One region of the Variovorax sp. FW301-JW7 genome, then DNA from elsewhere that is predicted to be linked to it. Evidence: predicted binding sites of a transcription regulator. Region 1 holds the regulator's gene; each other region holds the start of a gene.

Region 1 (2,197 bases):
TTGAGAAATCAGCTTGAGCTTGGGCAGTTTCTCGATCAGTTGGCGGGATATCTGGCTGCGCTCGCGGATGAGCACGATGACGTCCGCATCCTTGAGGCGAACCGACAGTTGGCCGATGCCCTTGACCGTGTTGGTGTAGACCTTGGCGGCATAGGCGTCCAGTTTGGCGGCGCACTGCAGCTTGCGCACGGCGTCCTGGTAATCGTCGAGGATCACAATGTTCATGGCATGCCATTGTGCCTCGCAGCATCGGCACGTCGCACGTGTGAACGTTTGGATACCCCGTGCCAGATGGCGCCCGGGAGGCCTGTTTCAGGCCGTTGGGGGTGAATCCGCCATGCGCGTGCGGGGCGCGCAGGCACGGCGGGCTCGTTCGCACCTTCTCAGTGCAGGTGGCTGGGGCGGGGCGTGCCGCTCCCGGTTTCCGCAGCTTCCAGAGCGGCGAGCCGGTCGAGTTCGGCGCACACGTCGGCCATGCGGCCGGAAATCACGACCCGGTTGGCGCAGCCGCGCTGCGAGCCTTGCCGGTCGACCACACGGACCACGCGCAGCGGGCGGGCGGGCGTAGCGGCGGATGGCGACGTGGCCGGCATTGGGCTGCCTGCCGTGCGTGCCGTGCAGGCCGGGCGAATGGCCACGTAGCGCAGACCGGCTGCAGCGTCGCTGCTGTCACCGTGCGACGGGCGGCGGGCGGGCATCCAGCGGGTGGCCAGCGATTGCAGGGGCGACCAGAGGTCGGCGATGGCGAGGAGGGCGATTCCCATGTGAACTCCAAAAAAGTATGAGGTTGAACACAGGCAGGATTTCTTGAATCGGCCGCAACAGGGTGATGGCGACTTCGCGCCATACGCCCGCCACCTGTCGCGGCCGGATGAGGTGCTGCTGCTCGTGGGCAGCAGGCCCGGGACCTACATCAGCATGGTGTTGCGGATGAGGCCGACCGCGAGGCCTTCGATTTCAAAGGGCTCGCCGGGCTGGACGATGATGGTCGGGTAGTCGGGGTTCTCGGCGTGCAGCTCGATCACCTGCTTGTTGCGCTTCAGGCGTTTCACGGTGACTTCTTCGCCGAGGCGCGCCACCACGATCTGGCCGTTGCGCGCTTCCTTGGTGGCCTGCACGGCGAGCAGGTCGCCGTCCATGATGCCGGCGTCGCGCATCGACATGCCGCGCACCTTGAGCAGGTAGTCGGGCTGGCGCTGGAACAACGTGTTCTCGACGTAATAGGTCTGGTCGACGTGCTCTTGCGCGAGGATGGGCGAACCCGCCGCCACACGGCCGATGAGCGGCAGCGCGAGCTGGGCCATGCCGGGCAGCGAGAGCGAGAACTGGTTGCCTTCGCGGTGGCGCGTTTCGTGGAGCGAGCGCAGCGCATCGCCCTTGAGGCGGATGCCGCGCGAAGTGCCACTGACGAGTTCGATGACGCCCTTGCGGGCCAGGGCCTGCAGGTGCTCCTCGGCGGCATTGGCCGACTTGAAGCCCAGCTCGTTGGCGATTTCGGCGCGCGTCGGCGGCGCACCGGTGCGTGCGATGGCGGCCTGGATCAGGTCCAGGATCTGCTGCTGGCGGGCGGTAAGCTTCACTGCGAACTGCATAGTGGTTTCCTTGCGGCACTGGCTAGATATCCAGTACCTGTATTTTTAACCAGTTTTCAAAAGTTGACAAGCCATGACTCATTCCTCTTCGTCCGAGACGCGCCGCGTGGTGGTGCTGGGCACCGGCGGCACCATTGCCGGCAAGGCTGCCAGCAGCGGCGACAACATCGGCTACACGGCGGGACAGGTGGGGGTGGCGGACCTGCTGGGCGGCATCGAGGCGCCGGCCGGCGTGACGCTGGTGGCGGAGCAGGTCGCGCAGCTCGACAGCAAGGACATGGACGCCGACACCTGGCGCCAGCTGGCCATGCGCTGCGCACACTGGCTGGCGCAGCCTGATGTGGCTGGCATCGTGATCACGCACGGCACCGACACGCTGGAGGAAACCGCCTTCTTCCTGCACGCCGTGCTGGCGCCGGCCAAGCCGGTGGTGGTGACCTGCGCGATGCGCCCGGCGACGGCCCTGTCGCCTGATGGTCCGCAGAACGTGCGCGACGCGCTCGTGGTGGCTTCGACGCCTGGCGCGCGGGGCGTGACGGTGGTCTGCGCGGGCACGGTCCACAGCGGCCTCGACGTGCAGAAGGTGCACACCTACCGCCTCGATG
Region 2 (2,197 bases), on a different contig from region 1:
ACCTTGTTCTTGACCACCTTCACCTTGGTTTCGTTGCCGATGGCTTCGTCGCCCTTCTTGATGGTGCCGATGCGGCGGATGTCCAGGCGCACCGAGGCGTAGAACTTCAGCGCGTTGCCGCCGGTGGTGGTTTCGGGCGAGCCGAACATCACGCCGATCTTCATGCGGATCTGGTTGATGAAGATGACCATGCAATTGGTCTTCTTGATCGTGGCCGTGAGCTTGCGCAGCGCCTGGCTCATCAGGCGGGCCTGCAGGCCGGGCAGCGAGTCGCCCATTTCGCCTTCGATTTCGGCCTTGGGCGTGAGCGCGGCGACCGAGTCGACCACGATCAGGTCGACGGCGCCCGAGCGCACCAGCGAATCGACGATTTCGAGCGCCTGCTCGCCGGTGTCCGGCTGGCTGATCAGCAGGTCGGACAGGTTCACGCCGAGCTTCTGGGCGTACTGCACGTCGAGCGCGTGCTCGGCGTCGACGAAGGCGCAGGTGCCGGCCTGCTTCTGCATGGAGGCAATCACCTGCAGCGTGAGCGTGGTCTTGCCCGAGGATTCCGGGCCGTAGATTTCAACGACGCGGCCACGGGGCAGGCCGCCGACGCCCAGGGCGATGTCCAGGCCCAGCGAGCCGGTGGACACCACCTGGATGTCTTCGAGCGCCTCGCCTTCGCCCAGGCGCATGATCGTGCCCTTGCCGAACTGCTTTTCGATCTGGGCCAGCGCGGCCTGCAGGGCCTTGGCCTTTTCACTGTTGGCGACCGAGATGCTTGCGCCCTTGACGACTGCGTCCATGTGGAAATCTCCTTGAATATCAACGGTTTGTGTCGGGGTTCATCCATCTGCTTTTAACCACAGGCTGGATGCTTGAACAGTAGTGTAGGGGCTCATGGCGTTTCGCAAACCCACTTTAAAGTCAGTTTGCCTTACCATCTAAGGCCATGGCCGACCCCGCCTTTCCCACCGATCCCGACGCCTGGCGCCAGACCCACCTGGGCCGCCTGCTGGGCCATGCGATGCGCCGCTTCGACGAGCGCGTGCTGGCGCTCATGGCGCACGACATCGACGTGCCACTGGCGCTGTCGAACCTGGCGGCGCGCGCCCAGGTGAGCGCGGCGCACATCCACATCACGCGGCACCTGGCGCGCGAGGGCTCGCGCCTGACCGAGCTGGCCGAGCGCGCCGGCATGACCAAGCAGGCCATGGGCACGCTGGTCGACCAGTGCGAGGCCTGGGGGCTGGTCACGCGCGGGCCCGACCCGCTCGATGCGCGCGCGCGGCGCGTGCTGTTCACCGCCGACGGGCTGGCCTGGCTGGACGCCTTCCGCCGCGCCGTGACGCAGACCGAGCGCGAGTTCCGCGCCAGCGTGGGCGACGAGATCGCCACCGTGGTAACCATCGGACTCGAAGCCTATACAGCGGGCTAGACTCGCGTTGAGACAAATGTGAACAGCGCCGGCATGGCGCCTGAATCCGCCGGAGGTGGCTCATGCGAATACTGATTGCCGAAGACGACCAGGTGCTGGCCGATGCCCTGCTGCGCAGCCTGCGCACCTCGGGCGCGGCGGTCGATCACGTGGCCAACGGCTCGCAGGCCGACACCGCGCTCATGACCCACAGCGAGTTCGACCTGCTGATCCTCGACCTCGGGCTGCCCAGCCTGCACGGCATCGAGATCCTCAAGCGCCTGCGCGCGCGCGGCTCGCAGCTGCCGGTGCTGGTGCTCACGGCGGCCGACAGCGTGGAAGAGCGCGTGAAGGGCCTGGACCACGGCGCCGACGACTACATGGCCAAGCCCTTCAGCCTGCAGGAGCTCGAGGCGCGCGTGCGCGCCCTCACGCGACGCGGCATGGGCGCCACCAGCAACGCGATCCGCCACGGCCCGCTGGTCTACGACCAGGCCGGCCGCGTGGCGACCATCGACGGCAAGATGATCGAGCTGTCGGCGCGCGAACTGGGCCTGCTCGAAGTGCTGCTGCAGCGCGCCGGCCGGCTGGTCAGCAAGGACCAGCTGGTGGACCGGCTGTGCGAATGGGGCGAAGAGGTGAGCATCAACGCCATCGAGGTCTACATCCACCGCCTGCGCAAGAAGATCGAAAAAGGACCGGTGCGCATCGCGACGGTGCGCGGGCTGGGCTACTGCCTCGAGAAGATTCCCGGTTGAGCCTGCCCCGCCCGCGCAGAACGCCGTCAGGGCTGCTTGC
Region 3 (2,197 bases), 360 kb from region 1:
CGAGCATCAGCGCCTCGTCCTGCCAAGCGACGTGCGGCGTGAACTGCAGCGCCCACCAGCCCAGGGCCTCGGGCGGGGGCATGTCGGGGGCGTCGGCTTCTTCGGACTCAGACGACCACTGCAAGGCGATCCAGTGCATCCGGGCCTCCTTTCCATGCGTCGATGCGCACCACCGTGGCCGACGGCGCGGCGGCCGGCGCCACGGGCGGCTGCAGGCGCAGCTGGCGCCGCACGCGGGCGGCGGCCAGCAGCGCGCTCATGCGGGCGTTGCGCGCCGGCACCCGCACCGGCGCGGCCAGCGGCGGCCCCCGGCGCTTGAGCAGGTGCAGCGCGATCTGCGCCGGGTCGCCCGCGCAGCGCTCGGCGCGCAGGCGCAGCCGCGCGGGCGAAGCCGACAGCGCCACCGACTCGGGCCGGCACACGAACAGCAGCACCTCGTGCTGCGCGGCCGCCAGCTGCAGCCGCCGCAACTCGCCCACGCGGGCCTGCGGCAGCCAGGCGACGACGGCGGCGATCTCGGCGCAGCGCAGCGCCTGCTCGCAGGCCCACAGCCGCGCGGCCGGGGCGTCGCTGCGCACGCACATCAGCGCCTCCACCGGCAAGCCCTGCGCCGCCAGCGCGGTGCCGCAGGGTTCGTAGGGCGCACCGACCAGCACCACCGGCCCGCCGCGCGCTTCCACGGCCTGCGCCAGCGCGGGCAGCAGCAGGCGCCAGACATGGGCCTCGGGCGTGGCCTGCAGCAGCTCCGTCATCGCGCCCACGGGCCAGCCGCCGCCGGGCAGCTCGGCGTCGAGCGCGGCATGCCCGGTGGCGACGACCTGCGCGTCGGCCAGGCCGAGTTCGTCGGCGTGCCAGACGCCGCGACCCGCGGCGGTGGAAAAGGAGTCGAGGAAAGGGAGGCCCATGATTGCAGTTGTTAACTGTATTTTTATACAGCATTTCCCGGGTCGCAACCAGCGATCGATTTACCTGCGAAGGCCCGCGCCTTAAGATCGGTTTATTAACAATTAGTGACCATGAGACACAAAAAGATTCATCTGCGGCTTCTGGCCCTCGCCGCGCTCGCCACCCTCGTCTTTGCCGCGGCGCCCGCCTCGGCCCAGCCCGCCAAGCCGCTCCTGATCGGCCAGACCTACGTGCAGACCGGCCCGCTCGCGTCGCTGTCGACCGAGCCGCTGGTGGGCATCCGCGCCATGTTCACCGCGCTGAACGCGAGCGGCGGCGTCAACGGCCGCCCGGTCGAGCTGCGCCAGCTCGACGACGCCTACGACCCCGCCAAGGGCGCCGAGAACGTCAAGACCTTCGCGAAAGACGGCGCCATCGGCGTGCTGATGCCCATCGGCACCTCGTCAGCGGTCGGCGCGCTGAAGGCGGCCAACGAGCTGAAGATTCCCGTCGTCGGCCCGTACACGGGCGCGGGCCCGGTGGTGAAGTTCAGCGAGTTCGGCTTTCCGGTGCGCATCAGCTTCGACGAGGAATACAGCCGCATCGTGAACCACCTGTTCACCATCGGCCTGTCGCGCATCGCCTTCGCGCACAACGACAACCCCGGCGCACGCTCGGCGATGGAGAGCACACAGAAGTTCATTGCCGAACGCGGCGACAAGATGGTCGGCAGCGTGGCCATCAAGAACGACGGCTCCGACGCGGCCGAGCGCGCCGCCGAGCTGGCCAAGCTCAAGCCCAAGGCCGTGGTGCTGTCGGCCACCAACGACGTGGCGGCGAAGTTCATCGCGGCCTACCGCGCGACCGGCGGCGAGACGGCCTTCTATTCGTTCTCCTTCCTGAACGGCCAGAAGCTGTTCCAGGACATCAAGAAGGACGCGGCCGGCGTGGTCATCTCGCAGGTCGTGCCCTATCCGTGGAACAGCGCGATGCCGGTGATTGCCGAGTACCAGGCGGCGATGAAGAAGATCGGCATGACCGAGTTCAGCTACGCGAGCCTGGAGGGCTACGTCACGGCCAAGGTCATGGTCGAAGGCCTGAAGCGCGCAGGCGCCAACCCGACGCCCGAGTCGCTGCAGAAGGGCCTGGAGTCGTTCAAGACGCTCGACCTCGGCGGCATCGCCGTGTCGTACCGGCCCGGCGAGCACCGCGGGCTGACCTTCTCGGAGCTGTCGATGCTCAAGGCCGACGGGCGCTACCTGCGCTGAGGCCTTTCGCTCGCCGGCATGGCGGGCGCAGAATTTCGTTCGTG
Region 4 (2,197 bases), on a different contig from region 1:
GCGCCCTTGACCTTGTTTGAAGCAGCCGATGCCGAATGCGTGCCGAAGCCGGCACGGCCACGAATCTACCGCGTCTGCGCCCTGTTCAGAACAGGCTGCCCTGCCCCGCGGCGCCGGGCGGGCGGAACGCGCCGGTGTCCAGCGCGATCCGCTCGCGGTTGAAGCCCAGCCGGTTCGTCGCCTTCTGGAAGCGCTGGTGGATCAGGTCGGCCCACAGGCCGCTGCCCTTCATGCGCGTGGCGAAGTCGGCGTCGTAGTCCTTGCCGCCGCGCATCTCGTGGATGCGCGCCATCACGCGCTCGGCGCGCTGCGGGTAATGCAGCTCGAGCCATTCCTTGAAGAGCGGCGCCACCTCCCACGGCAGGCGCACCACGGTGTAGAAGGCGCTGCGCGCGCCGGCCTCCCAGGCGGCTTCGAGCACCTGCTCCATGTCCTCGGTGATGAACGGAATCTGCGGCGCCACGCTCACGCCCACCGGCACGCCGGCCTCGGCCAGGGTGCGGATGGTGCGCAGCCGCCGGTGCGGCGCGGCGGCGCGCGGCTCGAGCTTGCGCGCCAGTTCGCCGTCGAGCGTGGTGATCGTGACGTACACGGCCGCGAGCCGGTCGGCGGCCATGGGCGCGATCAGGTCGAGGTCGCGCTCGACCGCGCTCGACTTGGTGACCAGCGCGAACGGATGCCGCACCTCGCTCAGCAGCTCGATCACGCCGCGCGTGAGCCGCAGCTCGCGCTCGATGGGCTGGTAGCAGTCGGTGGCGGTGCCGATGGCGAGGTTGCTGGGGCGGTAGCCCTTGCGCCCGAGTTCGGCGCGCAGCACTTCCACGAGGTTGCGCTTGGCGATGAGCTTGGTCTCGAAGTCGAGGCCGGGCGAGAGGTTCAGGTAGCTGTGCGTGGGCCGCGCAAAGCAGTAGATGCAGCCGTGCTCGCAGCCGCGGTACGGGTTGAGCGAACGGTCGAACGGGATGTCGGGCGACTCGTTGCTGCTGAGCACCGACTTCACGTCTTCGAAGCGCACCTCGGTGGCCAGCGGCAGCAGTCCGGCGGCTTCGGCCTCGCCCTCTTCCAGCGTGCCCCAGCCGTCGTCGAAGGCGTTGCGCTCGTCTTTGGAGAACCGGTGCGCGAGCCGCGTGGCCGCGCCTCGGCCCTTGATGATGTGGATGGGAACCTGGACGGCGGGCATGGCGAGTCCTTGGAAGGAAACAGGAAACAAGGCGAATAACTGTTTATTCATACAGTATTTCACTTTTGATCCAGAGATGCACAGTTTTTTGTTTCTGTCTTGACAGAAATTCAGGAATTCCTAAACTCGGCACCATGGAACTCACCGACATTCAACGCAAGTTCGTCCTGCACTGGGGCGAGATGGGCTCCATGTGGGGCGTGAACCGCACGGTCTCGCAGATCCACGCCCTGCTCTTCGCGCACGGCAAGCCGATGCACGCCGAGGAGCTGTCGGAAACGCTGGGCGTGGCCCGCTCCAACGTCAGCAACAGCCTGAAGGAACTGCAGGCCTGGAACCTCGTGCGCGTCACCCACACGCTGGGCGACCGGCGCGACTACTTCGAGACCAGCGTCGACGTGTGGGAGCTGTTCCGCACCGTGGTACGCGAGCGCAAGGAGCGCGAGTTCGACCCCACCATCCGCGTGCTGCGCGAGATCGTCGCCAGCCCCGATTTCCAAAAGGAGCCGCCCGATGCGCAGGACCGCATCCGCTCCACCATGGACCTCATGACCAAGCTCGCCACCTGGGCCGACGAGATGCTGCGGCTGTCGCCCGGCACGCTCGACAAGGTGCTCACGCTCGGCGCCAGCGTGCAGAAGTTCGTGCGCGGCGACGGCACACCGCCCCCCGCCCCTCCTGGCGCCGGCAAGGGCGATGACCCCGACGCGCACCACGCCAGCCTGCCCATGATCTGAGAAAGGCTGAGTCCTTTTTTTTGTCTTCTTATTTCTGTTTTGACTGAAATATCGAGAACCAAAAGCACCATGACCCGCTTCGCCCCCGCCACCTACCCGCTCACGGTCTATTTCGACGCCACCTGCCCGCTGTGCACGGCCGAAATGGGCGCCATGCAAGCGCGCGACGCCGCGAAGCGGCTGCGCCTGATCGACTGCTCGCCCGCCGGTTTCGCAAACGGCCCGGCGCCGCGCGAAGCGCTCATGCGTTCGCTGCACGCGGTCGATGCCGCAGGCCAGT

What was found. The regulator LexA, encoded in region 1, represses DNA repair genes until DNA is damaged. The targets are predictions, from matches to a motif close to ACTGTATNNNNATACAGT.
Region 2: recA (recombinase RecA) is a predicted target of LexA. The motif match lies at 852-869, and genes of this name have one in related genera.
Region 3: imuA (translesion DNA synthesis-associated protein ImuA) is a predicted target of LexA. The motif match lies at 920-937, and genes of this name have one in related genera.
Region 4: AC3WQM_RS20385 (PA0069 family radical SAM protein) is a predicted target of LexA. The motif match lies at 1,219-1,236, and genes of this name have one in related genera.

The regions. Positions count from the first base shown of each region.
Region 1 is NZ_JBYTBC010000003.1:724,122-726,318, forward strand. It holds gene AC3WQM_RS11810 (D-2-hydroxyacid dehydrogenase family protein) at 1-225, opposite strand, end outside; gene AC3WQM_RS11815 (hypothetical protein) at 384-764, opposite strand; gene lexA (transcriptional repressor LexA) at 909-1,592, opposite strand; gene AC3WQM_RS11825 (asparaginase) at 1,666-2,197, shown strand, end outside.
Region 2 is NZ_JBYTBC010000009.1:151,270-153,466, reverse strand. It holds gene recA (recombinase RecA) at 1-788, opposite strand, end outside; gene AC3WQM_RS23505 (MarR family winged helix-turn-helix transcriptional regulator) at 935-1,420, shown strand; gene AC3WQM_RS23500 (response regulator transcription factor) at 1,483-2,157, shown strand; gene AC3WQM_RS23495 (hypothetical protein) at 2,184-2,197, opposite strand, start outside.
Region 3 is NZ_JBYTBC010000003.1:361,623-363,819, reverse strand. It holds gene AC3WQM_RS10175 (Y-family DNA polymerase) at 1-139, opposite strand, end outside; gene imuA (translesion DNA synthesis-associated protein ImuA) at 108-905, opposite strand; gene AC3WQM_RS10165 (ABC transporter substrate-binding protein) at 1,017-2,153, shown strand.
Region 4 is NZ_JBYTBC010000007.1:205,932-208,128, forward strand. It holds gene AC3WQM_RS20385 (PA0069 family radical SAM protein) at 86-1,180, opposite strand; gene AC3WQM_RS20390 (GbsR/MarR family transcriptional regulator) at 1,315-1,917, shown strand; gene AC3WQM_RS20395 (thiol-disulfide oxidoreductase DCC family protein) at 1,987-2,197, shown strand, end outside.